DNA from 3 places in the Companilactobacillus heilongjiangensis genome. Region 1 is predicted to be linked to each of the others. Evidence: predicted binding sites of a transcription regulator. Region 1 holds the regulator's gene; each other region holds the start of a gene.

Region 1 (11,046 bases):
TTACGAGGCTTTGTTTGAAAGTCATTGATTCTTTTCAAAGCTTGCTCTGGAGTTTGAATATTATTTTGTTGCCAATCATTAGCCATTGTTTCCATCAGTGGCGATGTTAACGTTGGTGAATTCTGCAAAATGTAATAAACCATAATATTCAAAACTGGTGCTGACAAATACGTCTTCATTGCCATATCACGCAATGCACGAGACTCGACGGTTCCAACGAACCCACCGCTCTTTTGCTTTTGATCTGCCAGAAAATCTGCTGGAGTCATCGTCTTGGCTTGTTGCAAAATCAACTGGTCGGCACGGTTCAAATTTGTCTCAGCGTCCTTAGGAGCCTCTTCAACGGTCGGAGCCTGCTGCTTAACTGAAATATTAGCATTCTTTTCAAAACGGTCCTGAACGGAGTGTTTCAAACGAACTGGATCAATTTTATTATTGACGATATCACAAGTCTTACCAATCAAATCAATCAAAACCATCTCATCTAAGCCATAAAAGGCATGCAAACTGAGAATCAACTCTTGGTTTTCCAAAAGGTTATCCGGATGAATTCGATACAACTGTTGAATTCGATCAGATATGAGTTCCCAATCCAATGGTTCAACTTCCTTAGCACTCAAAGTTGGTTTCTGAGCGCTGGCGGTTGATGTGAAATTATTCTGAGCATTCTTAACTTCAGTAGGCGTATTGATCAAATCACTATTGCTCAACTGGAAGACTTCCAAGAAATCTTTGGTGATTTCCTGCGAATTATTCAATATCAAGTCTGAATGAGCATATTTATCAGCTAATAAACGATACTTACTATCGCTAACTTGTTCATATAAGAAAATACTTAGCAAATCATCTTTGAAAAAGTCATCTGGTGACAATGGTTCAAACAGTTGATACACGTAGTATGGGCCAAGGTCATCCTTCTTTTCAAACGTCCGCAATAAGCCTAATGCTTCAGCTTTGATGCGTGCTTCGTAAAAACGTTTCAAATCAATTCCTAAAAGACTCAATAATTCAGCATGACTTTTACGTTGAGTTACTAATTCCTTATTAGGCAGTTTCTCCCACAACAAAAGATAGAGACTGAAAGCCTCTGTTCCTAAAATGGGCAAATATAAATCGGTTAAAACGTGGCGGTCATCGTCATTGAGATGACCATTGGGCAAACACCAATAGCCTACTAGTGGTGTAAACTTTTCTGATCCAAAATTACTTGTAGACACTGGCATCCCTCTTATTTCTTATCAATTTTATTTCCGTTTGCCATCATCTCTTGAACTTCTTTCATGAAACTATTCATGTCTTTAAATTCACGATAAACACTTGCAAAACGGATATAAGTTACATCATCAACCTTGGCTAAAATTTTCATGACATGCTCACCGATAATTTGTGAACCAATTTCACTCTCACCGTTAGCCCTGATTTCATTTTCAACCTTATCAACGATATCGTTCATTTGGTCCATAGTAACTGGACGTTTTTCGGCTGCCCGCACGATACCACGTAACAACTTCTCGCGACTGAATTCTTCACGATTACCATTCTTCTTGATAACCAAGAGTGGTGATTTCTCTAATCTTTCAAATGTTGTAAATCTGGTACCGCAGTTCTCGCATTCACGGCGTCTTCTAATAGCGCGTCCTTCATCGCTGGGACGACTATCAATAACTTTTGATGAATCATGATGACAATGTGGACAAATCAAAATTCCAACCTCTTTTCCAATTTAAAGTTGTGACATTAACTTTTCAAATTCCTGTTTAAGTTGCGTTAAATCTCCCGAATTATCAATGACAAAATCAGCACGGCGCTTCTTCTCGTCCATCGACATTTGAGAATTAATTCGATCAAGGGCAACCTTTTCAGTCAAATTATTTCGTTTCATAAGTCGAGCCAGTTGTATTTCTGGTCGCTCATAGAGACTAATAGTTCCATCGAAATAATCCTCATAGCCACCTTCAAATAGTAGCTGGATTTCAAAAATTGCGATTCTTTTACTGGTAGATTTCTTAATCAATGCAATCGTGTGTAAAATTTTCTCTTTAATTAAAGGCCGTGTGATGTGATTGAGTTTTTCCAATTCACCACTGTCACTAAAGACAATTGACCCTAATTTAGCTCGATTCAATGTTCCATCAGCATTTAAAACTTGTTCCCCAAATTGTTCGACAATCTGTTTTAAACCGATAGAATTGGGAATAACTACTTCACGAGCAAATGAATCAGCATCGAATATTATGAAACCATGATCCTTAAACATCTTCAAAACTGTTGATTTACCGGCAGCAATCCCACCAGTTAGTCCGTAAATTTTACTCATTTGATAACCTGACACTTAGGGCAGAAATGTGTTCCACGACCACCAACTTTGATTTTTTCAATGTCAGTTCCACAACGTGGACAAGGTGTCCCTTCCTTACCGTAAACTTTCAAACTATTTTGCATATTACCTTTGTGACCAGTTGCATCGACGTATGAACGAACCGTTGACCCACCTGAGGCAATAGCTTTTTCCATTTCTCCATTAGACACTTCGATAATATTTTGAATATCGGTATCGTTCAGATGATCGGCTGGAGTTTCAGGGTGAATCTTAACCTTCCACAAAACTTCATCAACATAAATGTTTCCCAAACCGCTCATCACTGACTGATCCAATAAGACAGTCTTAATATCCTTGCGATGGCGCATGATACGAGGCTTCAAATTGTTAAAGGTAAACGCAGCTGAAAGTGGCTCTGGCCCAAGTTTTTGAATCGACTTATTGTTCTCTAAATCGTCAGTATTCCACAGTTGCATCCGACCAAATTTTCGAACATCATTATAAATCATTTTTTGACCATTATCTAATGTAAAAATGGCATGTGAATGTTTGTCAATCGCGCTAGGGTCAGCTGAAATTTTGTAACGACCTTCCATACGTAAGTGACTGATAATCGTATACCCATTATCCAAATGAATCAACAAAAACTTCGCACGACGGCCAATATCGGTAATCGTTGTTCCTGTAACGAATTCTTTGAACTGGTCAACATCCCCAGTAATCAAATTTTGATAACGAATCTCGACATTGGTAATTTTTCGTCCCTTAACTTGGGAAATCAAACCACGTCTAACAGTTTCTACTTCTGGCATCTCTGGCATATTATTAACCTACTTTGCTTCATACCAAGTCTTACCGTGGGCAGTTTCAACTTTCAAAGGTACATCAAGTTTGACAGCTGAGTCCATCACGCTCGGTACTATTTTTTCTAAAGTTTTGATTTCAGATTTTGGAGCTTCAAAAATCATTTCATCATGTACTTGTAATAATAAATTAGCTTGCAGATTTTCTGCTTTAAGTTTCTTTTGCATATTGATCATGGCTACTTTAATAATATCGGCAGCACTACCCTGAATTGGTGTATTCATCGCCGTTCTTTGGGCAAAGTTTCTGATATTAAAGTTGCTTGAGTGAATATCTGGCAAATAACGACGACGGTGCATAATTGTTTCAACATAGCCGTTCTCTCGTGCATATTTAACAATATCATCCATATATTTCTTAACGCCAGGATATTGTTCAAAATACGATTCAATAAAAGCCGCCGCTTGTTTTCGACTGATACCGATATTTTGTGACAAACCATAATCACTAATTCCATAAACGATACCAAAATTAGTAGCCTTAGCTTGACGACGCATATTTGGTGTCACTTCATCCGTACTGTTCAAGCCAAAGATTCTCATAGCCGTATGGGCATGGATGTCGTAATCTTCCTTGAAGGCTTCTTGCATGTGTTCATCACCGGAAATGTGTGCTAAGACACGCAATTCAACTTGTGAATAATCGGCAGAGAAAATCTCCCAGTCTTCATGTTGCGGAACGAAAGCCTTTCTAATCTGCTTACCTTCATCAATTCGAATCGGAATATTTTGCAAATTAGGTTCTATTGATGACAAACGTCCAGTCTGTGTCAAAGTCTGTAAATAAATTGTGTGAATCTTGTTATCAGGTTGCACAAATTTTTGCAAGCCAACAACGTAAGTTGATTGAATCTTTGAAATTTGACGATAATCCAAAACCATTTGCACAACTGGTGACTTATCTTTCAATTTTTCCAAAACGTCAACTGAAGTTGAATAACCTGTCTTAGTTTTCTTAACAACTGGCAACTTCAAGTCTTCAAACAAGACGACACCCAATTGTTTAGGTGAATTGATGTTAAATTCTTTACCAGCTTCTTGGTAAATCTTTTTTTCAATTTCGGCTAAACGAGTCGCAAAACTGTTTTCCATTTCCTTCAATTTTGAAACTTCAACCGTGACACCCTTAATTTCCATATTAGCCAAAACAATAGACAATGGTAATTCAATCTCATCGTAGAGACTGTCTTGATCATTTTCTTTCAATTCAGCCAACATTTTGTCTTTCAAACTGTCGATAATCTGAGCTTTTTGAGCCAAGAAATTCAACAAAACATCGGTATCTTCGGGAACAGCCTTCTTAACGCCTTTGCCATAAAACTCTTCTTCTGAAGGTAAACTGAGATTATAATTCTTAGCCACCAAACCAATATCCTGCTTATTGTCATTGGTATCAAGCAAGTATGCCACCAACAACATATCAAAGCTAATACCATCCAAATCACAGCCATAACGATGCAATAACGCTATCGTCCGTTTGTTATCAAAGAGATACTTCTCTTTCGACTTATCAGATAACCAGGCCTTCAAGTCAGCATTTTCAAGGATTGAAACATCAGCTGTTCCGTAATAATTTTTACCATCAGAAATGGCAATTCCAACGATTGGTGCTAAATGATAATTCTCACCGAAACCTTCAACAATCAACGTTTGTGGCTCAGTATTTTGAACTATTTTTGCGATAGCTGCTTCATCCAAAGGTTGAACCTTGATATCTGCCAAAGCTTCAGAAGTATCTTCTTGAGGCACATCCAATCGATCAAGGAACGTCTTGAAATTCATCTTTTGATAAAACTGAATCAATTCTTCTTGATTATCACCGTGATATTCAAGATCACCGATTGTTAATTCAACAGGTGCTTCCAAATTGATAGTAGCTAATTTTTTACTCAAAAACGCCTTGTCTTTATCATTGATTAAATGCTCTTTTAACTTGCTTTTCTTCATTTCATCGACATGTTCATAAATGCCTTCAACACTGCCGTACTCATTGATTAGCTTGATAGCAGTCTTTTCACCGACTTTTTCAACTCCAGGATAATGATCCGAAGTATCACCCATCAAACCTTTCATATCGATAATTTGTTTAGGCGTTATACCTAACTTTTCTTGAACATGTTCCGGTGTATAAGCTTCTGTTTCTGTCACACCTTTGACATTAACTTTGACTGTAACTTTATCAGTCGTTAACTGAGTCAAATCCCGATCTCCGGTAATAATCGTCACATCCATGCCATCAGCTTCAGCCTTACGAGACATAGTTCCGATGATATCATCCGCCTCATAGTCGGGTAAGTCGTAAGTTTTAATACCACGATAACTCAACATTTCTTGAATCAATGGCAATTGTTCCATCAATTCTTGTGGAGTCTTGGCACGAGTACCTTTATAATCCTCAAACATCTTCGTTCTAAAGGTAGTCTTTCCAGCATCGAAGGCAACCAAAACATGAGTTGGCTTTTCATCTTTCAAGACCAACTCCAACATGTTGTTAAAGGCGTAAAGTGCGTTCGTATGAATGCCTTCGCCTGTGACAAACTTGTCTAGCACGTTGTGCATGGCAAAAAAGGCCCGAAATGACACACTATTTCCATCTATTAAAAGTAATTTTTTATTTTTTGACATATATTCTCCAATAAAACTGAAATTAACTAATTCTATTTTAACAAATACTGCTGTGTTGTAACAGATTAGCGGTGTTTATTATTTGTTTATCCGTCTCCAGAGATGAGAGTATTCATATGCTGCGCGGAACGGCCCGAGCCAAAGAACGGTCTCGAACCTCGGTTGAAGCCTTACCACAGACCGGTAAGTCTCCAACACGCCCGGTGGTGTAATGGCTAAAGCCATAACGCCACTTTCGCTGCATAAGAATACGCTCATCTCTTCCAACTAATTTATTTTTAATACAGAATAATCCATTACAATTTCGAATCATCTATACATTTAGAAAAAAATTCAATTTAAAAACAATAGCTACATCCTTAATTGATACGAACTGACTTCTTCAATGCATTAGCCGGAGAGCAAGATAGATTCACCCGCAGTGAAAGTTGTGTTGGAAAGGCGACTTTCCTTTCTTACACAACTGACGTATTTTGAGATTTGCGGTTTTTGCAAAGCTCAAAATCGAGGCTCGAGACCGCACTTTGGCTCGAACCGGTCTCACCGCGGACGAAATCTATCTTGCCCTCCGGCGGCAGTTTCTAAAACGTTAAAAAAAGTCCAGATTCTTTCCGAATCAAGACTTTCTGATTAATTATTTTGTTTTTCATATCTGAAATAAATATAGATTATTGATATCAATACTGATAATGATAGAACAGTTAAAATAATAAAGTCAATTTTAGCACCTGCAATTGTATTTAAGACTTCGTCATTTGTTCCACTAGTCAATGCCACCGCTGTAATTACAACTGATAAAACATTGGTACCAAGTGAACCCGCATACTGCTGCATCATGCTATAAAGTGAATTTTGATCTGACTTCTTGGGTCCCTTAACTTGAACGCTTCCGTCAGATAGCATGACTCCAAATCCCATGCTAAAGCCAATTCTAATTAATATGTAAATCCAAATTATCGCCACCATTGTTAGGCTTTCACTTTGTAACCAGAATAATCCGGAACCCACGGTAAGCAATAAGCCACTGATCAGTAATGGCGACCAAGCTCCTTTTTTATCATACATATAGCCAGCAACTGGGCCAAACGCTGCTCCCAATAATGAACCTGGCAACAACATTAATCCTGCTTGAGCAGAGTCTAATTTCAACGCTGTTTGAGCAAATATCGGTAAAACGAATGATAAACCGATATTGATGAATTGTAGGCTGAAATATCCAAACAATCTTAAACGCAAAACAGGAAGCTTTAAAATGGAAAAATCAATCAATTGGCGCTTGCTTTGATGATTATACCAAGCAAATAATCCGACAATTATAATTGAACCTAAAACCCAGAGTAAGAATTGGCTTGAAGTCCAGCCATAACGTCCCGCTTGGTCAAATGTAAATAGAATAACTGAAAAAATAATTGCTAAACCTAATACGCCAAAGTAATCAAACGAGATACCTTTCACGCCTCTAGCAGTCCCTCTGATAGTTAAAATTCCAATAATAAATAATAAAACAATCAATGGTAAGACGCCGATAAAGATTTCTCTCCATGTCCAAATTCTATTAATTACACCACCATAAGTTGGTCCTAAAGCTGGTGCCAATGAGATTACGACACCAGCCAATCCAGTATAAAGACCTAACTTCGATGAGGGAATTTCTTCAAAAATCAAGTTGAACATTAATGGTGTTGATAAACCAGTGGAAACAGCCTGCAACAAACGTCCTGCCATCAAAACTGGAAAATCTGGTGCTATCAAGCAAATTAATGAACCGATAAAACAACATGCCACTGCAAAAATAAAAATTTTCAACGGATTAAATTTCTTTAAAGCATACGCCGTCGTACTCATAACAATCGTTGTCAGCAATAAATAGCCCGTTGTCAACCATTGCACTGTTCCCAAACTGACTCCTAAAACCTTCACCAAAGTGGGAAATGTAACATTCATAGAAGTTTCAATTAAAATACCAGTAAATGACAATAAACCAACCGCTAGGATTGACAATTTCACACGTGTAGATACGGAATTATCCAAAAAGTTTTACCTCTTTTCATACAAAAAGGCCATGACAATTTGCTCTGTCATAGCCTAACCATTAACTATACTTTACTATTTTAAAAATTTTATTGCTAGCAAAAATATTAATATACTTTGACACCCTTTTTATAAACAGCTTTATCAAGTTGTTGAACAGCTTTAACATCAGCTAACGGATCAGCATCTAGAACTAAGAAATCAGCCACTTTACCTTCTTTGATTGAACCATAATCGTCATCGATTCCTAAAAGACGGGAGCTATTCTTGGTAGCTGAAAGTAAAGCTTCGGCATTAGTTGCACCCACATCTGTCAACAATTCCAGTTCCTTAGGAATATCGCTAAAACTATTGAATGGCGTACCAGCATCTGTCCCAAATGATAATTTAACTCCGGCTGGAATGGCAACTTTCATACGAGCATAAAATAGTTCTTTGAAACCTTTGGCTTTTTCAAGCATATACTCTGGCAATTTACCTTCACCATAAGCTGGAATCGAATATGTAGCAATAACAGTTGGTGTTAAGTAAATATCTGTTTTCTTGATCAATTCAATGTCATCATCAGTAATCAAGCAACCATGCTCAATCGAATCAACTCCCGCGACAATTGCATTATGAATACCCTTTGAACCCTCGGCATGGGCTGCTACAGTCATGTGTTTATTGTGAGCTTCTTCAACCACAGTATCCAATTCAGCCATCGAAAGTTCAGTATCATCAATCTTATCAGTGGCTGACATAACGCCACCAGTTGCCATAACTTTGATATTTTTAGCACCTAATTTAAACTCTTCACGCACGGCATGACGCATTTCATCAGGAGAATCAACGATATGACCCCAAGTGGTTTCACCATCAAGACCTTCAGTAAAATCAGCGTGACCACCAGTAATTGACATTGGACGACCAGATGCAACAATTTCCGTTCCACCAAGTTGTCCTTCTTCTTGCAAACGACGTAATTTAATATCGACATCGAAGGCACATCCGCAATCACGCACGTAAGTTACGCCAGCTTGAAGAGCTTCTTTTAAGTTATTCAACGCTGTGAAAGTTACTTCAGCTTCTGACAAATAATTCAACTTGTTAGTAATAGGATTCATCATCAAATGGACATGAGAATTGATCAATCCTGGCATGACATACTTGCCTTCCAAATCAACAACCTTTTCCACATCAGGAGCTGTATTGAAACCTAACTTAACAATCTTCCCTGACTCATCATCAACAATAAACCAAGCCTGTTTTTGAATCTGTGGTGTTTCACCATCGAATAAATTGAAGTTTTTATAAAGAGTTTGCATGAAAATGTGCCTCCTAGAGTGTTTTTTAGGTTGAGTGTCGTTCGAGGCTTCTCTCTCTGCATAACAGGTAAAATTTATAGTCCTAGAGACGGCAAATCTTCAACCTTTCGTTGAGTTTAAATTGAAATAGTTTTGAGGTCAAAATATATAAATTATATTTGGTATAATTATACTTTTTGTCTAATAACTACTTTATTAATTGCCATATTTCTGTGATAGTCGCAAACTTCGCGGTGTACTCAAAAACATTCTCACTAAATTTGAGGAGGTAGAAATATGACTTATCTATTATCTTTTACAGTCGTCATGATTTTCATATTAATTGGTGAATGGGCCTCTGCCGCCACTCGAGCTTTCGTCCCATCGATTTTTATTACTGCGGTTCTTTTCGCCATTGGTTTTTGGACCATTTTGCCAAAAAATATCGTCACCCAAGCTTCATATACTCCTCAATTCGTCAGTGTTGCCATGTCTCTTTTGCTAGTTCAAATGGGTAGTCTGATGGATTTGAAAGAATTAGCTAATCAGTGGAAAGCCGTCTGTATCGCCCTCTTGGGAGTTTCCGGAACCCTACTTTTCACACTTGTTATTGGATCATTTTTCTTCAATTGGAAAACAGTCGTCGCTGCCGTCCCTCCATTAACCGGTGGTATCGTTGCCGCTTTGTTAATGACCGATGGCTTGAAAGCTGCCGGAATCACGTCACTAGTAGCTTTGCCAGTTTCAATGTTTATCATGCACTCAATGATTGGCTATCCACTAACCGCCGTCTTGCTACGTAAAGAAGGCAAACGTCTATCAGTTAAATATCACAACGAAAAAGACGACCCCAATTCCGAGGTCGCCAAAATTATTAAAAAACATAACATGTCTGAATCATCAACTAAACGAATGCTAAAATTACCAGATCAATTTCAAACCCCAGTTTTCATCATCACCAGAGTTGCCTTAATCGCCCTACTTGGTAACTGGATAGCAAGCCTAACGCATGGAGCAGTCAACGCTAACGTTCTCTGCTTAATCTTCGGTGTTATCGCCCACCAATTAGGATTCATCGAAACCAATGCCTTAGACAAAGCCAAAGTATTCAACTGGCTAATGTATGGCTTGTTATCTTACATTTTTGCACAATTAAGCTTAACAACACCAGCCATTATTGGAAAAATCATCGTTCAAATTATCGTCTTAATTCTACTAGGAATCTTGGGAATGTTCGTGGCTTCATTCATCCTCGCAAAACCATTTGGAATGAGCCGTGAAATGGCCTTCGCTTGTTCATTAACAGCCCTATTCGGATTCCCAGCCGACTTCATTTTAACAACTGAAATTTGCCAAACAGTCGCTCAAAGTAACGACGAAGAAGCCTATCTAACCGAATCAATCCTACCAAAGATGTTAGTCGGTGGCTTTGCGACAGTATCAGTAGCTTCAGTTATTATCGCATCAGTATTCCTTAAGTTACTTTAAATATTCCGTCTCCAGAGCTGGGAAATATTCTCAAGCCGTGCGGAACGGTCCGAGCCAAAGTACGGTCTCGAACCTCGGTTTGAAGCCTTGACAAATCCCGTCAAGTCTCCAAACACGCCCGGTGGTATAAGTACGAGAGGTTCTCTCGTACTTATACCACTACCACGGCACACAAATATTTCCCAGCTCTTCCGACTAATCAATTGTTATAAATTGTATGCATGAATTTTCAGATATTTTTATACTTAGCTTATTTTTCAATACTAAATTAGAATTGATGCAAATATTTGTAATAAATTATCAACATACATTATATTTAACAACAAATACCTATGAATTCAAAAATACTCTAGCCGGAGGGGACGAGTAATAAAGACCTGCTGTGCAAGTGTTGTTATGGCTTTAGCCATTACAACACCGACGTATTTTGAAA
Region 2 (11,046 bases), 100 kb from region 1:
TTACTGGAGCCATTTGTCTTAATACTCGAAAGTTGACCATGTCTGTCACACTCTCGCTTCTATTTACTTGTCAGAACTCAATTCTGGCGCGTCTGTTTGATAGAGATCAACCATTGACTTATTGTCATTCTGAGCCAATAGACTAGTCCCTTTCTCCTTTTGTGCCTTCTTGAGTGCTTTCAAGGCAGTACTCTTCTTATATGAGTAGTCTTTCTTATTAACAGTTGTAAATCCAGGTAGTTTATGGAACCTCAAGAGATCTCCGTTGATAACACGATCTGACAACGACAATTCTGTTGTTACACGGTTAGAGAGTTTCTCTTTCTCTTCTTTAGAAATCTTCTTGTCCACTTTACCCGTCTTAGTATTATAGTAAGTTCCCCCGACCTTCGATACCGTTGGCGAGACGAAGTTACCATTTCTAAACGCTACGACTTGTGAATGTTCACTAGATAACATATCACTACCAAATTGAATCATATTCTTATTATCGATTCCTAATAGGTTCAATAGTGTAGGAAGAACATCGATTTCACCACCATAAGTATGGTTGATTCCACCTTTTAGTCCATCCATATGAATCATAAATGGTACACGTTGATATTGAGCATCATTGAATTCATTGAATCCTTTAATACCTGTCAACTTAGCCATGGCTTTCTTATGGTTATTAGAAATACCGTAGTGATCACCATATAGTACAACCATACTGTTCTTATCTAGGCCAGTTTCTTTCAACCATGCCATAAACTCACCGATAGATTGATCCAAGTAATGAGCTGTTTGGACATAGCCATCGACAGTCTTATCGCCAGTATCAGTCTTTTCGATTGATTGGTTCTTCTTATCTAGAGTATATGGATAGTGGTTCGTAACGGTAATCAGTTTTGCATAGAAAGGCTGTGGCAATTGTTCAATATATTGTGCAGAATCACGCATGAAAATCTTATCTTTCATACCATAGCCGACGTTATAGCTCTTCTTCTCTTTATAATAGTTAGAACTGAAGAAGTAGTCGTATCCCCATGACTTATAAGCATTGTCACGATTCCAGAAACTTGGAACATCCCCATGGAATGAAGCGGACGTATAGCCGGCCTCTTGATCCAAAATGGCTGGAGCAGCTTGGAAGGTATTTGTCGTACCATCAGTAACCATAGCTGAACCTTCTGGTAATCCAAAGAGTGAGTTTTCCAGCATCAATTCCGCATCGGCAGTCTTACCTTGTCCAACTTGGTTAAAGAAGTTGTCAAAACTCAAGGTATCGTCTTGATGATAAAGTTTGTTCAAGTTTGGAGTTACCTCTTCGCCATCGACCTTATAGTCAATCATGAACTGTTGCAAACTCTCCAAATGGATAATAAAGACATTCTTACCCTTAGCAACTCCTGTGTATTCCACATTAGGCTGTACGTAATTGTCTTTCATATACTTTTCAATTGAATTGATATCGGAACTCTTGGCTTGCGACTTAACAGCATTAGTCTGTGTTGTCTTAACCATATCGTACACATTAAAGACATTTAGTCCCAAATACTTCACGATATAGTTATTATCGAAAGTTCTTGTCAAAAGTTGTGAACGGTCACTTTCAGCTAAAGTTAGATTAGCACCAAATAACAAGACAGCCAGTGAACTGATTAGAACTGGAATCCGCCAGTTGAGGCGTTTAATATCCATCTTAATGACATGGAAAGCCAATAACAATATCAGAATAATCACATCGGCAAAGACTAAGAAGTCGGTTGGCTTCAAGATACCTAAGATACTCTTACCTAGGTTATTTGTAACTGAACCGGACCCCTTAATCAAAACCATCGTCAAGAAATCTGAAAATTCACGATAATACAAGATGTTAGAGAATAACCAGACGGTATCCAAGAAATCAATTATCAATAGGAAAATGTAGGACTTTCTTCCCTTCATATACAATGAGATACCGAACAGCAATAACATGACTGGAATCGGATTGATAATCATCAAGAAAGTTTGAATCGAACCCTTAACACCTAAGTTAAACTTAGTTTCATAAGCATAAATAGTTTTAAGAGTGTATAGAAATACAGCTAGGATTACAAAACCCAGCCTAGTATTCAAGAAATTAGAAATACCTTTAGTAATACGCTTCATTATTTTCGCTCCATAGATTTATTAGCAACTTGTTGTTCAATTTTCGGTTTCTTCGAAACAGCAATAATCCCTAAGAACATCCCCAAATAATACGTAATAAATCTCCATAAAAACATACCCAAGATCAATCCTGAAGGAGAAGGTATAAATCCAGCAAACAATGTCTTGAAACTGAATTCTGCCCCACCTGATCCACCAGGGATTGGGAAAATTGAGACAATCATAACGATCATAATGTGCATTACTAAAACATCCACAACATTAACATGATCGCAATTCAATGCCAGTAAAACAAAGTAGACTACGAAGTAATATAGGAATAGCTGCACGATAGTTAGTAGTGAAGCTTTGATAACTTTCTTCTTTTCACGCTTCAGAACTAAGCTCTCTTTATAGAAGCTATCGATATAATTCATAGCTGACTGTAAAATTTTATCACGTTTTTCCGATTTAAGAAAAAATAAAACCGGTTTCAAAACAATTTGTACCATTTTTTTTGTGAAATCATAGTAATACATGATCATCAACAAGAAAGAAATGGTAACAACGTGAATGACCATCCCAAAAACAATCAAGGTCGCTAAACCCGAAAAATGCTTAGCGACACTGTTGAAACTAACTAACATTGCGACAATGAAGTTAACTAAAACCATTGCTTGGTAGATAACGAATTTCATCAATAACACGGAACTAGCCCGCCCACCGTCGATTTTTGATTGCATTAAACCGAGTAATTGTGCAGGTTGTCCACCAGATGAAAATGGCGTTATCGCGTTAAACAAAGCTTGGAGTAAAGGAATCCGGTACATTTCCCACCACCCAAACTTGCGGTCTTCTTTCTTTTTTAAGAGTGTATGCAAAACTAAGGCTTCAACGCCATACGATAGTATAATTGATAAGAATGCCACCGCTAGCCAGAAGTAGTTCAAACTCTTAAAAGTTGAAACTAAAGAACTGAAGTTGATTTTTCTAGCTTCCCACCAGAAAATACCAACACCCAATCCAATCATTACAAAAAGTGCAGCAATTTGTTTTCTACTCATTATTTGTCCTGTTGTGCAATATTATATTGACTCGTATAGAAATCATACCAAATTTTACTCAAATTTTCTTCTGAGTATTGTGTACTTGCTTCTTTAGACTTCTTCTTGAAATCATCCAAAATTGAACGATCATGATTAGCCTTGTTGATGAACGCGTTCATATCGGCAAAGCCATCAGCCTTTTGATAGTAGCCATCGATAATCGCACGGTACAAATCCAAATCTCTCAAGAGAACTGGTGCACCACAACTGAAGGCTTCCAAAACTGACATTGGGAACAATTCGTCATATGAAGGCAATAAGAATAAATTACAGATATTATAGTAGTTTACTAAATCATTTCTATCAACTATCCCTGTAAATTTCATATTGCTTGGAGCGTTATCAATCATATCCTTGTAACGGTCGTAACCATCAGTGATTTTGCCAAATGAAAAGCCACCAGCCCAGATAAATTGAATATCTGGATTAGTCTGTGCCAACTTGTAGAAATCATCGACACCTTTACGCTCTTGAACTTGTCCATCACCAAAAACTACGAATTTATCTGCCGGAATTCCCAACTTTTTACGAAAATCAGCTTTTTCTTCAGCAGTCTTCTCATAGAAGTTCTCAGTTGAAACAAAATTAGGAATATATTTGATTTTATTGCGGTCCAAACCGTGGGCAACCAATTTGTCGATAAATGTTGGATTTACAACGACGATTTGATCCATGCGTTTGTAAAAGCTGATGACATACTTGTAAAAAACACTCTTAGCTGGTTCAGGCAATTTAATGCTGCCTTCCAGTGTTTCAGGCAAGAAATGAACGTAGCCAATCTTACGACCACGCTTTTTAGAAAAAGTCGACAAATAAAATTGTGGGTCGATTGTATGATAGTGACTCAAATCGCTGGCATGATAATCATTTATCTTAACGTCGAATTCGTCACTAAAGTGATCTTTCAACAAGTCAATCAATTCTTTATAAGCACTACCGACACCTTGGCCAGCTACTTTATCTGCAGATGAAAACATATTAATCTTAATCATTCGAATACTCCTCTGGATCAATTGATGAATCTGAAAGTTTCTCCCTTATAAAGTAATCTTCAGCTCGACGGTAGAAGTCAAGAATCGCATTACCAAATCCATCAGATGAAATACCATAAAGCACTTTTTGACGGGCTTCACGGTCATCAAATGAATTAGGGTGATCGAGATACGTCTTAACTTTAGGTACTAACTGATCATCTTCGTTGAATGTTACACCAACTGAAGGATCAGTCAACAAGGCATCCGTATATGGTGCGCTTCTAACAATAATCTTTGTTCCAGATGCAATCGCTTCAATATAAGTCAAACCTTGCGATTCAGTATCACTGGAAGAAACGAAAATATTTGCCATGTGATAATAAGGTGAAATTTGATCATGTTCGACTTCACCAGTAAAGATAACATTGTCACTGATACCAAGGTCCTTACTCATTTGGACTAATTCATCCATATCAGGCCCATCACCAACAATCACTAACATTATCTTAGGATTGTATTTCAAAAGCTCTGGCATTGACTTTAACATATGGTCAATTTTTTTCTCCAAAGCAATCCGGCTCAACATCAAAATAACCGGTGTATCATCGGCTAGTCCTAACTTTTCACGTAAATTAGACACATTAACTGGCTTAGTATACTCGGATAAATCAACACCCGTTGGAATAATTGAAATTGGTGTCTTGATGTCATAACGATCCATTGTCTCTTTAACTTGCACACTTGGAGCAACCACTCCGGAAGCATTCTTTAAAAATAAACGAGTTACTTGCTTAACATGATATGGCTTCAATAAATGACCATTCAAAACATAATGCAAATAATCTTCATACATTGTGTGATATGTGTGAACGAATGGAATCTTTAACTGCTTGGCAACAAACTTCCCAATCATTCCCAATGAAAATTCAGTCTGTGTATGGATAATATCCAATTTTAATTCTTTTGCTAAATCAACCGCATGAAACATCCCGCGGATAGCAATTCTTCTATCGGTGAATGAGATAAAAGGCACACTAGCTAAACGAAAGATGTTTGGTTCAACTGTGTTCTTTGGCACATTAGGGTCAGTCGTTGTAAAAATATAAACTGAGTGACCTTTACGCTCCAAGTCATTTTTCAATGTCTGGATTGATGTTGCTACCCCACTCACTTGGGGGAAGTATGTATCGGTAAAAATTCCGATATTCATATAAACACATCTCCTCACAATACTCTATAGAGTAGATTATAACAAAAAAATGGAGGAATCACTTCCCCCATCCTTCGTCTTACCTTATTAATTTGCTGAAATTTTTGTTTTCCATTAAGAAATAGAACACGACAGCTCCGATAGCAACAACGACAAGTTCGCCAAAGCCAACTGTTACTAGATTCAACCAGAATGGCAATTTCAAAACGAAATGTAATTCTGCGCCGACAATAATACCGTTAACGACGGCACAAACGACCGGCACAGTCCACAATAAGCTATTACGTGCGGGAATTCTAGTAATGATGAGACAGGCAACTGCTGTTGCTAAAGTTCCTAAGACGATATCGTACATCCCTAATTGGGCACTGAAAAGATTTGAAATGAAGCATCCGGCAATCAAAGACCAACTGTACTTATGATTGAAAAATGGCAATAACATTAAAATCTCCGAAACACGGAATTGAATCTGGCCATATGAAAAGGCGGAAATCCCTGGTGCAATTGTGATAGCAACGTAAAGTGCCGCAATCAACGCCAATTGGGTGATATCTCTTGTTTTTAAATTACTCAAAGTAAAACCTCCACTGTTTTAATTAATAGCAGGTTACCAGTGCAAACTGCCTCTAATAGGTTATCTTATTTTTCCTTTGGTCGCAAGTTAAGTATGCCGTCTCCAGAGCTGGGAAATATTCTCAAGCTGTGCGGAACGGTCCGAGCCAAAATGCGGTCTCGAACCTCGGTTTGAAGCCTTGACACAGTTCGTCAAGTCTCCAAACACGTCCGGTGGTATAAGTACGGAAGATTCCTTCCGTACTTATACCACTACCACGGCACACAAATATTTCCCAGCTCTTCCGACTAATTAATCGTTATTAGTTGAATGTGAAAGCATTCAAACAATTTTAGACTATGAAATATTTATAATAGGTTATCAACTAGCACCACGCGTTAAATATGAAATATCAGCGAAACGAAAAAAGCCACACAAGAAAATCAAATTCCTGTTGTGGCTTCTTTAATATGTAAAAATCTTAATTATTAATCTAATGTACCACGTTGACGTAATTGTTCATCAATCATATCAAGAACTTTTTGACGATCTTCTGGATTTTCAACGAAATCGTATTTGTCACCGTCAAGTTTCATCTTGGGACTGTAATCGTAATCGTCATACCAACCGTCATAACGGTCAAGTAATTGGTGATAGTATTCTGGTAATGTTGGGTCTTGTTCTGGTTGTTCGTATGAACGGCCACGTTTTTCAATACGGTGAATCATTGTGTCGTATGAAATATCCAAGTGTACCAACAAATCAGGAGCTTTTTTAGCTGCGGCATATGGTAATTCTTGCATCATGTTATCTAGCAATTCATCATAAACTTTAACTTCTTGTGGAGTAGCTCTTCCCATATCAGCGTTCATATGGAAAAATAGTGAATCTTCATAGATAGAACGGTCCAAAACATTGTTATCTTGTACCATAGCTTTCTTGATTGATTCAAAACGTTTGTTCAAGAAGTAAATTTGTAGCAAGAATGCATACTTCTTTGGGTCCTTATAAAATAGTGGCAAAACTGGGTTGTTATCAACCTGTTCATAGAAAGCCTCTGTTCCTAAATGTTCTGATAACAATTTTGCCAATGAACTCTTACCGGCTCCGATTGCGCCGCTCAATACGATCATCATTATTCTCCTCCATACCTCAATTTATTCTCTATTTGTAAAAAAACAACATTCATAATAATATCACTTCTATGCTAGATATTGTACCAATTTTCATAATTTCACAATATATGGTAGCAGTTTCAAACTAGAAACTTCCTATTAGTAGGCTTTGCAAAATAAAATTAATTTATTAATAATTTGTTTCGACTTACCCTTTTTTCTATAACTCATTCATTCTATAATTAAAATTGTATTTAAATAGAAAGGGGAAAATATTTATGGGGAAAAAATTACGCAATTTTCTTGTTGGTTTTGTAGCTGCCCTAGGATTAGTTGTCTTGGCTTTTAGTAGTCAGACTACTACTCAAGCTGCAACTAACTATACTACTGATGATTTACTAACTGGTATGTCAATTCAGCAAAAAAATTATGGTACCGCTAGTGATATTAACTTGACACTTAATTGGGACGCCACTGGCAAGAATCTACAAGGTGGAGATACTTGGACAATTGACCTACCCAATACTGTTAAAGTCACAGACCCAGGCAATACCTTCGAAGTTAAAGATAAAGATGGCACTGTCATTGGTAACGCAACTTTAAACGCAGATAATACTATTACTGTTGTCTTCACAGATAAAGTTGAGGAAAGACCGGACTTCTCTGGTTCACTCAGCATTCCTTCTGGAGTTGGTGTTGGTAAAGGTGCCTCAATTGGTAATAACGATGTTGTCATTGGTAGTCAAAATGACAATATGACCGTTGTAACTTCTGACGCTGACTTTTCTAAGAAAGGTACTATCGGTACTGACGAACATGGTAATCCGATTGTTACATGGACTATCTTAGTCAATCGTAACAGTCAAAATTATCCAAATTTAAAAGTTAGTGATTACATCAAAGACGGCTCTGGTCTAACTTACGTTCCAGGTTCAGTCGATGTATATGAAGCTCACTGGACTGATAATGAAGGCTATTATAAGAAGACTGGTCCTATAGACAGCGGTTCTTATGATTTTGACGAAAGTTCAAATGGCTTTACTATAAGTAACCTACCTAAAGACGATCAATTCTATGCCATCACATTACAGACAACTATTGATGATCCTGCAAATATGGCTGGCGTAAAATTCAGAAACCACGCTGATTTTGAATGGGCCGATGGCTTTGGTACCAGTGGTGGTAAAAATTATGGTTCTGCTGATGGTAGTGTAACAAGTAATACCAACAGTGGTAGTGGTAACGGTAATGACGTTTTAGGTTCAGCAACTCTAACAAAGAAGAGTTCTGACGGTAACGAAACACTCATCCCCGGAGCTACTTATGACCTTTACAAATATGGTTCAGATGAAGCAATTAAAACTGGTCTGACAACGGATGAAAATGGTCAAATCAATGTCAAAGACTTAGCTTATGGGGATTACTACTTTAAAGAAGTAAGTGCTCCTAGCGATTACGTCGTTAATGGCAATGAGATTCCATTTACAATCAATAAAGATCAACAAAATGTTTCAGTCGACGCTAAAGACGAAAAAGTAGCCAGTCAAGAAGGTTCTATCGTCATTATGAAGATTGATGAGGAAACTGGTTATCGTTTATCAGGTGCCGAATTCACGCTCTTTGATGAAAATGGTAAAAAGTTAGAATCAACTACAACTGATTCTAACGGGATTGCTCATTTCTATGATCTTCCATATGGTACTTACACTGTCAAAGAAACTGGGGCACCTTACGGTTACTTGGCTTCTGACAAAGAACATACAGTTGTTATCAATCAAGACAATCCAACACCTTCAATGATATATTTTGAAAATATTAAAGAATATGTTTTTGATGATACATACTTCGCAAGGCTTCAAAAGTTTGATCGTGACGATATGACGACTGGCGTTCCCGGAGCTGAATATACTTTATATAACGCTCACGATGATACCCCAATCGAAACACAAGTTACTGATGAAACAGGAATGATTACAGTCGATGGTCTAAAACCCGGCGACTACTACTTCCTTGAAACTAAAGCTCCTGATGGATATGATTTAAATCCTGACAGAATTTACTTTACAATCGTTTCAGGTGAACAAACTGTTAAACCTAACGTAACATCTGACCCTCGTACTGAAGGCAATGGCGGCGATGGTGGTACTGACCCCGACACTGACGATAAAGATGGTGAAGACGGCGGCGATGGAAATGGTGGAAACACTACAGACCCTGACGTCGACGAAAATGGCGGTAATGAAAATAACGGTGGTAACGAAGGCGGCAATAATGGTGGTGGCATCGTTGTTGATCCAGAAAACCCTGGTTCAAACAACAATGGCAACGACAATAATGGCGGATTAATTACTAACCCTGGCAACAACTCAAACAGCAATAACAATTCTAACGGTACACTTCCTCAAACAGGTGCTAAATCTGGAATTGCATTCAGCTTGCTTGGCTTTGGTGTTCTACTAGGCACTGTTTACTTCAAACGTCGTCACGCTTAATTTAATTTGACGCAAAAATAGACTGAGAAAAAATCTCAGCCTATTTTTTTACACTTTTTTTAGAAAGCTCCACCACCGGAGCCGCCACCAAAACCACCTGATGACCCTCCAGAAAATCCACCTGAACCTCCGGAAATACTTGAGGAACTACCATTACCACCAGTAATAGCATTTCCAAATGAAGCTTGGAAACCTGATGAACTTGAATTGATGAAACTGTGTGCGCCAATGTAATATGGAATTACCATAGAATTGTCTAATTGCTCCGCACTGAAGTTAATCTTCAAAGCCTTAATAACTTTATCCGATACTCCAAAAACGACCGCATAAGGCAGGAATTGCTCCCAGAGAATCAAGTCACCAACTTCTGCCATCTTAATATCGTCAATATCTTTTAACATCCGTTTAAAAGCTCGAATTTGATTGATTTCAATCTCGCCCAAATCAGTATACGGTGTAATCTTTTTCTTAGCTATCGCATAAATAATCCAAGCAATCGCAACTGCAACAAGCATTATAATCGTGGAAACAAGTACATTTCGATCAAAAATAATCGTAATTATCCACATTATAAAAATAATAATAGTTGTTGAAATAGCAGCCAATTGAAAGTCTTTAACGATATTCAAATTATCTAAATCAAGATACTTGTTTCTACCTTCAGCTGCGGCTTTGGACCACTTCTCAAACTTCTTACCTAACTTACGACTGCTGTGACGATTCCCCTTAGTTGACCGCTTAATCTGTTTCAGGCTAACCTTTGTACCATCGCCAATCTCTTCAATCAAGTACTTGAAAAATGGATTGATTGGAGGGACTAATGCCGTGATTTCATAACTACGTTTCACCTTATCAATCTTCATCCGACGTTGCCCTACTTCGACAAGCAAATCGGCAGTTAACGAAAGACTGTCGGCTTTATCCGTTTGATCAAGAATCACCTTGGTAAAACTGGGCAAAAATTTTGGTTCATCAAAGAAGTGATGCAATGGCGTTGGAATAACATGCTTATTTCCCGGATGCTTGTGGAATCCATAGAAACGAACAATGTAAATCAACAGAACAACTAATGTACCAAAGCCAATCAATGCCCGATAAATTATTTTTTTACGACGACGACTAGCATTAGCGTCTAAAACCAATTGTTTTTCTTGCGCCAAAACCTTTGCTTTATGTTTCTTATTAACGATATTCTGATTAGCTGCCGTCACACTTGTTGGGAAAATCATATGAGTTTCTACTGTTTCATGTGGCGGTAGCTTAGCCAGCTTCATTACAACTTGACCTTTTTCGTGACTAACATTGGTGTAGCCATCGGAAGGTCCATGCGTCCAAGCCTGTAATTTGGAAATATTGGATTGAGGTAAATTGACTGTTAAAACGACATTATGTAAGGTTTTATCCCAGCCACCACCAATCATTTTCCAATTCAGTTCAGCCGTATCAGTATAGTTGGTAATAGCACCAAGCAAGCGATATTTGTAAAT
Region 3 (11,046 bases), 240 kb from region 1:
CAGAATTATTACCTAAATCTCTATTTTCAATTGGCACAATCTGATTATCAGTATTAATACCAACAAGTGGAACAAAAGAACCATGAGCATTATGAACCTTTATAACATGATCATTATGACCATTAACATCGCCATAAGTTTTTAAATTATTATAGTAAGTTTTAATCAAATCATTGAACTGATCCATACTGTAACCCCAAGTACTGAAGTAGTAAACGGGATCTTGATGGTCAGTTTCGTGCCAAGTGTTGCTGGCTTGAGCGTGAGAGATGACCGTCTGACCAGGGATATCTGGTAAATTGTATTGAATCAATTTTGAAGCAATGTAATAAGCATCATTTGAAAGCGAGCGGGCAAAAGCATCATATGAATTAACCCGACAGAGTTCAACTTGAACGTAACGTGCGTTGGCTGTGGGACCGGCTCCCCAAACAGAATAATCAGTGTTGTGAATGTTGAGAATCTTATTGTCATCGACAAAAGCGTGAACGTAAGTTTCTAGAGTAGGCCAGTGAGCATTGAAACGGTCAGTAAATTGTTGTGCAGTCACGTTAGCTTCAGAGGTTTCATGAACAACAATGCCTTCGGGATGACCAACACCTTTGCGGTAACCAGTCCATTCACTGAAAGTACCTTTTTGATTTTGAATGGCAGCTGGTTTGATTTTGTTAGAAATAATGTAGTCATTGATTTTTGAGGCCGCTTTGACAGTGGTACTGTGAGTCAAGCTGATTAATGAAAATAACATAATAAAAAATGTGATTGAAAACAGTTTCTTTTTAGTGATAATAATTCCCCCTATAAATACCATTATCAAGGGTAACATAGTGGGGACTAAGGAAATTTTACATAATGGTTACAGTGTTTTCTTAATTCTAAATTACGTTAAAAAAAGACAGAATTCCTAGAAAATCTGGAAATTCTGTCTATTAATTTATAAAGTTTGATTCAATGGAACGCCTTTCTTCTGTCGCAAACGGATTGAACTGAAAATATGTAAGACTTGGTAGAATCCCACGCCACCAACAATTGCGATAACGGGTAAGAATTCAATTCGATAACGTCCTTGAACTTCAATCAATAATTGAACTACAGCGAAAGCCATCAATGGCAATAATAATAGGTACAAATTATCGTTGAACTTGGAGCGGAAGAGTTGCAATGAACCAATAAATGAGAAGACTATTAGGATGATTGAGCCAACGTAAGCTAAGAAATCGACTCGTGCAACTGTTGCGTCATTATGCATCATTTTGATATTGGCAAAATCGGTTGCCATGGTACGACTAGACCAGAGTACCTGAGTTTTGTGTAAGAAAAGTCGTAGCCAAGCATGATTTTCATTGAGATAAACAATTTCCTTATGTAACTGCTTCTTTTCAACTTTACTCATTTGAGCACGGGTATTACTTGGATCAATCAGCTTATCCATGTCAGGTGAATAAGTTCCGTTGGATTGATAGTTCAGACCAGTAACGAATTTCCACTCGGGGTCATTGTTAGTTAGACCGTAAGCGTTGATGTTGGAGGCTTTGATACCCCAACTTGCCATGGAGAAGAGGGCAAAGTAAATTACTAATGCTAAAAGCACTTTTAATGTGGCATGGAAATCGTGTTTCTTCATTAATAAGTAAATCACTGCGTAAACGACGATACCTGCAATAATTACAGGACCAATGGGGCGAATGAGACAGCCACCGGTCAAAGTAATACCTGCAAGAATGTAATATTTCAGTTTGTTTTGCATTAAAAGATAGAGTGTTATTAAGTAGAATAGTGAACCTAGGTATTGATTGCTGGCAACACTGTTGAGTGCAAACCAGTCGAGATCGACCATCAATATCAGAACGGAAAGTCGAGCCATTTTGATATTGTCGAAGACTTTGACAACCAGTAGGTAGGTGAACAGTAGAATCAATGCTTGATAGACGACGTTGAGAAATTGAACGGCAAAGATGTGATAGCCGAAGATTCTGGAAACTCCAAGGACGTAGACGAAGTAGCCTGATTGATAGGCATACTTAGAGAAGTAATCGTTGTCTGTTTGATAGAGTGGGTCGCCAACTTTGTAATCCAGTAGTCGGTCCCAGAAATTACCGAAGTCACTCAATTGAACTGAAGGAACTTTCGAAATCCAGAAGATAGCAGTTATCATGAAGACGAGTAACATCGTGATAAGAATCAACCAATTGAGGATACGGTCGTCAGTTTTAATCCGCGTTAGTCCATAGCCAAGAACGAGTACTAGGATGATGAAAGCTATGGCAATAATGACATTATGAGAATTCTCGAATAAAAAGTTTTGGTAATAGAAGACTAACATTAATAAGAAAACTGTTGTAGCGAAGATGGCAACACAAGTTAAAATAGTTTTGTTGATGATATTTTGAAATCTTTCGATAATGTTTTTCCCCCTTAAATGACAAAAGCAGCCTAAATTAGATGGGCTGCTTTTTAGTTTTAAAATTTAATTAGGTTATTTACCATTACCGAATTGTGTAAATTCCTTAGGAACGTATTCATCAGTAGCAATCTTGTACATGATTTGACCGTTAATCGTTGCTGCACCAGATGTTTTCCAAACTGAACCAGTCTTAAGAGTTTGGTTACTTCCGGGGATAGATGCGCCATTTAGATGATATCCGAGAACACCATAACCTTGGGTATAGTTGATAGTAACCGTGCCGTCAGCGCCAATAGTAGTGTACTGCTTGGGAATGTATTCGTTAGGAGATACTTGATACATTTCTTCACCATTGATTATCTTTGAACCAGCAGTTTGCCATTTAGTACCGTCAATAAACGTCTTGTTTGAACCACCGATTGAAGCACCTGAATCATTAAAAGCAAGGACTCCGTAGTTTTGAATATACTTGATAGTGATTACTGAAGTATCAACTGCAGCATGTGGAAAATCAGTTTCATTGAAAGCTTCTTGATCCCAACTAGTCAAACCAAAGGAGCTGATTATTCCATTTAATGAACGAGTATAAACTTTTGAAGTGGCGTAAGTACCTTGTAAGTAAGCTGTAACCTTTGTGTAGTCTCTTTGTCCAACTACAGGCTTATAGATAGGGTTTGTTCCAAGGAGAATATTATGATATTCCAAACAGTCAGAAAAAGATGCAAAATCTTTAAAATAAGCTTGTGTGGAGTAAGTACCATTTGGACCATCTTCTTGAGTCCAACATAATGTTCCTGGTTGACCTTTAATTCCTAAAAAATTATTTTTTCCGCTTATGTTCTGTCCCCAACCAGACTCCAAAGCTGTTTGAGCGGCGGTAACAGAAGGTAAAATTTTGTATTTTTTCCAACCGTCCATTGCTCCAGCTTTAACTTTTGCTAAAAAAGCTTCTTGTTGGGCTGGAGTTGCTGAAAGCGAGTTTCCAAATAAATAGTCTGATTTAGATGGTAATTTATAATATCCTGGACCTTTACTGCTATTTCGAGCAAAAACAGTAGCTCCGGCTGGAGCGGTTTCATGATCTTTATTATTTTCTTCGTTGTAATTCTGAGATGAACTTACATCTAACGTATCAGTTGTTTGATCGGCCGATTGATTGGTATCTGCTTTAGCAACTGTTAAATAAGTACTCGTCATAGATAATGAAGCTATGATCATTGAACAAATAAAAATTGATTTTTTCATTAAAGTAAAATCCCCTAAATGTTATTTATATCACAATTAAGAATATTACCACTCTTTTTTATATAACTAAATAGTATTTTAAAAATACTTTGAAAGTATTTTTTTTGCAAAAAAAACTTTGAATTCCTCTTATTGTTGTTTAAGAGAGATTCAAAGTTTTTAATAACGTGTTCAATTCTAGTTTCAAAACCACTTAATTCAGTTCATAAAGCTTCTTCAATGCTACTAACTTACGACGTGAAATATCGCAAGTTGATTTATCTTTGAAGTTCAGTTTATGATTTCTAATATCTATTTCTTTTATATTATCAATATTTACCACTAAACTTTTGTGTGCACGATAGAATTCTGGAAACTTTTGCTCGATAGATTTCAAAGTACCGGGAAATTCGATAACTTCAAAAGTAGAATGTAGAAATATATTATGGTTATTTTCAACTGATTCAAAATAATCAACCTGATCAAGTGTGAAACTATATTTTTTGGGACCAATATTAAATTCAAATGTGTTTTTTTTCTCATAAAGGTTTGGATTAATAGATTTTAATGCTTCATCAAGATCATCATACAATCGTTCTTTAATTTTTTCCATACCGATTTCCTTATCAATACAGTCCAACGGTTGTACTTTACGTTCAAAAATCAAAGGAGTCAATTCTTCATGAGTAGTAATGAAAATTATTTTAGCACGAGAATCCATATTTCTAATATCTGTTGCTAATTCGATACCTTTAATTTTTGAATTTGAAAATTCTATATCTAATAAAAAAAGTTTAACTTCATCAACTTGATTTTCAATATTTATGTCAACGTTCCTTGGATTTGAGGTTGATAATATTATTTTCATATCTACAGTAGGATGTTCTTTGATATAGTTCTTAATGATTAATTGATAGTACATTCTGAGTTCTTCGTTGTCTTCACAAATTATTATATTTAGTAACATTATTTTTCTTCCAATACAATTAGAGTAGTTGAATAATGATCGTTCTTTACTTTATTTTGCAAAAATAAATCATCATTCGAATTAACTATTTCTCTTACGGAAGCTAAACCTAAGCCACTATGATTTCTCTTTGTGGAATACCCACTTATATATATATTGTTGATATTGATAGAATCAGCAGAGACTATGTTATTTTTAATTATAAATTCACTGTACCCATCGAAAGAAATTAGAGCAAAGCTTAATTCGGGATGATCAGTCTCTAAACATGCATCGATTGCATTATCCAACAGAATCCCTAATATTCTAGTTATATCGACAGAATATTTAGAAGGTATTTTAACGTTATCGTCTATTTCAAAATCTGTCATGATTTCTTTGCTTTTTGCGAGCATTAATTTAGAAACTAGAATACCTTTTACTAATTTATCATTAATTCCGTAAAGATTTGTTCTATTTCTATTTGAATCAAGATTAACCCGCTTATAATGTAATAATTTATAAATTGATGACTTTAAATCCTCATTATCATTATTATTTATTGAGGCTGACAATGATAATAAAAGATTTTTATAGTCATGCTTAAAATTACGTAATTCATTATTATTTTTTTCTAATTCGTTAATGTATGAATTGCGTTCTTTAATTTGTTCAAGATTTAGCTTGGTTTTTATTTCTTTAACTTGACTATAAACCAATAATGAAATTCCGATAGTCATAAATATAATTGCTACTGTGATTATAACTAGTGTCAATTTTATATAAGACTGTTCTACTTTCAGTCGATTCGTAATATTATACAGCATTATATAGGATACATTTAATATAATCAGTGATAACAATATAGCTCTTTGAATTAACGGAGCTTCCAGAAATGAAAATATATGAGACTTTATATTTATGTATTTTAGTAAAAAGACTATAAGGAAAGAAAATGTATAGTTTAAAACTGTGAGGATGGTAAAAAGACATACTGATTGGATAGATGTTTTAGGATCTGATAGGGTAGGAAAGACGGTTAGTATTGCATTACTGGCTAATCCTTGTGTGAACGTGATTAAAAAGAATGAAAAGGTCCATCCGATTAGCTTTCCTACTAGTGTGTAATCAAATTTAATACAGATGGCAGAAGTAATAATTATTATAAGGGAATTTAAGCCTTGATGGTTAGAATTAAAAATATCTAATGAAACAAAAAGAATGCTTATAAATAATGATAAAAAATAATTTGATTTGTTCTTTGATTTTGGAAATATACATATAAATGTTATGAATAATAATAAATTATTTAGATAGTCATTTACAATCCAAGCAATATTGTAAATATTATTTAACATTAGTGTCCTCTGAGTCCCCACGTTTTTCCGATAGTTGATAGTACTTGAAAAATATTTAACATAGTTGCCATTCCTCCATTTATTAGTCTATTTATTTAGACAATACCAAGAATACTAACATAAATAGGTTCCTTATAAAATGACTAATCTGTGAAAGGTAAAATGTATCCTATAATGGTATAATTAATCGTAATTTGAATTTTTATTGTGGAGGTAGAAATATGTTCTTAGGATCAGTAATTTATGATAAAAGACGTAGCTTGAATTTAACTCAAGGAGAGCTTGCTAATGATATTTGTAATCAGAATACTATCAGTAAAATAGAAAAACATGATATGACTCCACATATTGATGTTCTTATTAAGATTTGTAATAGACTTGACTTGTCCTTAAATGATATTTTTAGCGATTTCTCTGGAGATACGAAAAAAGAAAAGGCTTTTGTTTTGGATGCCATTGAGGAAGAAGTCTTGCTTAATAATATTTCTGAAACAGCTGAAAAATTATCGTTAGTTGAGGCAAATCTTAATTCAAAAGATATGGCTCAGTTTTATTTTATTGAGGGTTTATTGAATTTTTGGCAAGGAAACTTGGAGCGGAGTTCTTTTAACTTGGACAAAGTTTTGCAGAAAACTAAATTGGATAATTACAATATTTATACATTATTATCTTACTTGGTTAAAGCTATGATTTACTTGGAGCAGAAACATGGTGATATGGCAGCATATTATGCTAAAACAATTTCAGATGAGCTTTCAGAAAATTTGAATGTGGAAAACTCTCGGGGAATAGAAATTTTATTTTTATGTAAAACATTAGGTGCAATTTATATTAATTTAAATGAGAATGATTTAGCAATTGAAACTTCTAAGCGGGGAGTCGAGTATGCTAATTCTAAGCATTTATCATATTTCATTGATGATCTGAACTATAATATTGCTTTAGCTATAAAAGAATCAAATGGTACAGATAAAGAGTTTGAGAAATATAAAAATATTGCTTATTACACAGCTGTTTCACAAGAAAACTCTAAGTTACAATTAAGAATTGAAAACGATAATGTTAAATAAATAGTTAAGATTCAAATATACGGTGGCTATTAATAATCTCCTGAGGTTATAGTATGTGTTGTTAAGGGAATTCTTACAAAGGGAGAGTTTACTATGCAGACGTTGGATCAATCGAAATCATATTACCGCCGAATTACAGTACTAGATATTGTAACTATGTTGATGATAATTGGATTGATGTTTTTTGCAAATGGATTTTTAATGTCATTATTATTGATAGTCGTTTATCCATTTAGTCATTCAAAAGTCTTAGTGTCAGATATTGGGGATAAGGATACTAAGATTTGGGTTCGCAAGATTGATTGGGACCACTATTGCAAAGGACATGGGATTGGTCGACTGATGCAGTATAAATCCCAGAGTACGGTTCATATGAAACAGGCTTAGCAGACTTTCGGGTCTGCTTTTTTTAATCCTCTTGAGGAGTATAATTAAATTAATAAATCGTATAGGGGGATATATATTATGAAGAAAATTACCACCTTTTTAGTAGCTTTCGCTGGTTTGTTGTTTGGTGCTTTGAGTTTAGCTAATACAACAACTGTTAAAGCTGATTCACCATTGCCTGCTGGTCGCTATAGTTTTGCCGTAACAAATAAGGCACAAACAAATGATATGCAAGGCAATGTTACGTCAACCGTTTTGGATGCCGGTTCCGTTTGGAAAATCAATAGTGAATATACTCATGGTGACCAAACATTCTTTGAATTAGCACCAAATATTTTGGTCAATCAAAGCGCTGGATATATGTATCTGCCAAGTGTTGGTACCTTAACTATCAGTAGTAAAACTGCTGCGCCTTTGTATGATCACAATGGTAAGTTGATTACTGACCGTGCTTTGTCACCAAAATCATCTTGGTATACTGACAGAACTATTTTCCGTGACAAGATGACATATTATCGTGTTGCAACTGATGAGTTTGTGTCATTAGGGGATGCACTCGATTAGTATCATATTTGAATAATGATAATTTTTAATATGAAGCAGCATAGGATACTCTATGTCTGCTTTTTTTATTTTTTATGAATCTATAATTAGGGCAATAAATATGTTAAGGAGGCTTTTAATATGAAGAAATTTGTAGCATATTTATCGGTAACAGTTAGTTTATTATTTGGTGCGTTGGCTTTGGAAAATACGACAACCGCTAAAGCTGATTCAACATTACCTTCAGGTCGATATGACTTTGCGGTTACTCAAAAGGCTCAAACGACTGATATGCAGGGCCACGTGACTCCAGTTATTTTGGATACAGGTACCGTATGGAAAGTTAATAGTGAGTTCTATCATGGAAATCAAACATATTTCCAATTGGCACCCAATGTTTTGGTTAATCAAAATGATGGTTATATGTACCTGCCAGAGGTTGGAGACTTAACAGTAATCAGAAAGACTCCAGCACCCTTATATGATCATAATGGTAAATTAATTACTGATCGCGAGTTAGCGCCTGGAAGTGTTTGGTATTCGGATAGAGCAATTTTTGTTGACCATATGTCATTCAATCGAGTTGCTACTAATGAATTTGTTTCAATTGCCGATGTTGATTAAAAATAAATTGGTATAGGTCCAATGATTTGGAAGTAAATCATTGGGCTTTTTTATGTCAAAAATTAATTATCTTGTGGAACACCTGATGTAACAACCATATGTTCGTGTCAAGGGAAATATTTGCCTTTATCCACTTGAATTTTGGCTCATAGTTTAAATTAAAAAAACCATTGCTAAGTCTCGAAGTGCAATATTAGAATAGTAATTGCGACCTTGGCTTTTCGCTTTGAATTCTGAAGAATTCATTAAGTTACAAGATGTATATTTTTATTTGAAATTGCCGAAATATCAACACTCAAAATAGCTCTTCAAAAGTCAATAACAATATTCGCATACAAGATATTGTCATTTTTTCTATTCGAGGGTACTATATATTGTGTTATTTAAAAAGTGTGGAGTGATTATTAATGGACGTAATTAATAAAGTTATTTTATCCGACGAATTCGTCGATGAAGTTAAGAAGACAATTAAACCTCACTGGGGTGAACTAGGCTGGGTTACATACAAACGTACATATGCGCGTTTCATTGACAAACTTGGCCGGACTGAAAATTGGTCCGAAACAGTTAAGCGTGTGGTCGAAGGAAATATCAATCTTGACCCTCGTTTAAAAGATAATAATTTAACTGATGAACAATATGCCGGATTAGTTAAAGAAGCTCAAAGTTTATACAAATTGGTCTATGGTTTAGCTGCCACTCCTTCAGGGAGAAACCTCTGGATTTCTGGTACTGAATATCAACATCGTAACGGGGATGCTTTGAACAATTGTTGGTTCATTGCTATCCGTCCACAAAAGTATGGTGACAGTCACATTGTGCCTAACTATCTTCAAAAGGAACAACTAGCTGTTTCAATGCCTTTCTCATTCATGTTCGATCAATTGATGAAGGGGGGCGGTGTCGGCTTCTCTGTCGTTCCTAGCAACATGAAGTTGATGCCTGTAGTTGATAACAAAGTCAGCTTAACTGTGCTTATTGGCAAGGAGAGTGCTTCATATAAGGACTCTATCGCTGCTGGTGCTGTTGACCGTGACGACTGGTTGGTAAAGAATGATATTTCTGCCACACGTCACTACGAATTGCCTGATACTCGTGAAGGTTGGGTCGTTGGAAATGCCAATATGATTGACGCTCACTTTAACGATACTAATGATGGTTTCAAAGATGTTGTCCTTGATATTACTGACATCCGTGCCAAGGGTGAAAAAATCAAAGGCTTCGGTGGAACTGCTTCAGGTCCCGTACCTTTGATTGAAATGTTCTTTGATATTAATGAAGTTTTGAACAGTGCTGTTGGTCGTAAATTGACTTCAGTTGACTGTACCGATATGGGTAACTTGATTGGTAAAACAGTTGTTGCTGGTAACGTTCGTCGTTCAGCTGAATTGGCTTTGGGCGGATCAACTGATGATGACTTTATTACTATGAAACAAGACCAAAAGAAACTTTATCACCACCGTTGGGCTTCTAATAATAGTGTTGCGGTTGATTCAGAATTCAACCGTTACGCTCCAATCGCTGATTCCATTACTCACAATGGTGAGCCCGGAATCGTTAACCTTGAGTTGTCACGTAATTATGGACGTGCCATTGATGGCTATCAACCCGGAATTGATGATGGCGTTGAAGGAACTAACCCTTGTGGAGAAATTTCATTGAGCAATGGTGAACCATGTAACTTGTTCGAAATTTTCCCATTGATTGCTGAAGAAGAGGGCTGGAATTTGAAAGAAGCCTTTGCCTTAGCAGCCCGTTATACAAAACGTGTTACATTCAGTAGTTACGATTGGGAAGTTTCACGTAATGTTATCCAAAAGAATCGCCGAATCGGTGTCTCAATGTCAGGTATTCAAGACTACATTTTGACAACCTTTGGCAACCGTGTTGTGACTGGTTTTGAACCTACCACTGATCCTGAATCTGGAGAAACAGTTCAAAAGCCTATCTACGATCAACGCGTTGTGAAGAAATTCGATGGCTTGTATCACACAGTCGTTGAAGCTGACAAGGAGTACTCAAACGCTCTTGGATGTAAACCATCAATCAAGCACACAACTGTTAAACCATCAGGTACAGTTGCTAAATTGGCTGGTGTTTCCGAAGGTATGCATTTCCACTATGCAGGTTACTTAATTCAAAGAATCAGATTCCAAGACTCTGATCCATTGTTGCCAGCTCTAAAGGCTTGTGGATACAAGATTGAACCTGACGTTTATACAAAACATACAATGTGCGTTGAATTCCCAGTTAAAGCTGCTAATGCCGACGACCCTAACTTTGCTTCTGCCGGTTCAGTTTCAATTGCTGAACAATTTGCTACACAAGCATTCTTACAAACTTACTGGTCAGATAATGCGGTTAGTTGTACGATTACATTCCAACCAAATGAAGCCGATCAAATCGCACCTTTGATGTATCAATACAGACATGTCACAAAATCAACATCACTATTGCCATACAGTGGTGCTGACTTTAAGCAAGCTCCTA

The links. The regulator NrdR, encoded in region 1, represses ribonucleotide reductase genes. The targets are predictions, from matches to a motif close to ACACNATATATNGTGT.
Region 2: the regulator NrdR is predicted to act here: its motif matches at 7,187-7,202, upstream of JP39_RS07790 (deoxynucleoside kinase).
Region 3: the regulator NrdR is predicted to act here: its motif matches at 8,921-8,936, upstream of nrdJ (ribonucleoside-triphosphate reductase, adenosylcobalamin-dependent).

The regions. Positions count from the first base shown of each region.
Region 1 is NZ_CP012559.1:1,594,784-1,605,829, forward strand. Features, by position in the region: gene JP39_RS07300 (DnaD domain protein) at 1-1,217, opposite strand, end outside; gene nrdR (transcriptional regulator NrdR) at 1,229-1,702, opposite strand; gene coaE (dephospho-CoA kinase) at 1,724-2,317, opposite strand; gene mutM (DNA-formamidopyrimidine glycosylase) at 2,314-3,141, opposite strand; gene polA (DNA polymerase I) at 3,151-5,808, opposite strand; gene JP39_RS07325 (MFS transporter) at 6,439-7,839, opposite strand; gene JP39_RS07330 (metal-dependent hydrolase family protein) at 7,947-9,146, opposite strand; gene JP39_RS07335 (hypothetical protein) at 9,423-10,613, shown strand.
Region 2 is NZ_CP012559.1:1,696,648-1,707,693, forward strand. Features, by position in the region: gene JP39_RS07765 (LTA synthase family protein) at 64-2,130, opposite strand; gene JP39_RS07770 (lysylphosphatidylglycerol synthase transmembrane domain-containing protein) at 2,130-3,173, opposite strand; gene JP39_RS07775 (glycosyltransferase family 4 protein) at 3,173-4,207, opposite strand; gene JP39_RS07780 (glycosyltransferase family 4 protein) at 4,200-5,399, opposite strand; gene JP39_RS07785 (QueT transporter family protein) at 5,479-5,973, opposite strand; gene JP39_RS07790 (deoxynucleoside kinase) at 6,441-7,085, opposite strand; gene JP39_RS07795 (LPXTG cell wall anchor domain-containing protein) at 7,346-9,559, shown strand; gene JP39_RS07800 (DUF2207 domain-containing protein) at 9,619-11,046, opposite strand, start outside.
Region 3 is NZ_CP012559.1:1,830,831-1,841,876, reverse strand. Features, by position in the region: gene JP39_RS08375 (peptidoglycan recognition protein family protein) at 1-748, opposite strand, end outside; gene JP39_RS08370 (ArnT family glycosyltransferase) at 935-2,323, opposite strand; gene JP39_RS08365 (glycoside hydrolase family 73 protein) at 2,477-3,649, opposite strand; gene JP39_RS08360 (LytR/AlgR family response regulator transcription factor) at 3,843-4,595, opposite strand; gene JP39_RS12685 (sensor histidine kinase) at 4,595-5,314, opposite strand; gene JP39_RS08350 (helix-turn-helix domain-containing protein) at 6,154-7,002, shown strand; gene JP39_RS08345 (hypothetical protein) at 7,096-7,389, shown strand; gene JP39_RS08340 (hypothetical protein) at 7,468-7,953, shown strand; gene JP39_RS08335 (hypothetical protein) at 8,074-8,556, shown strand; gene nrdJ (ribonucleoside-triphosphate reductase, adenosylcobalamin-dependent) at 8,964-11,046, shown strand, end outside.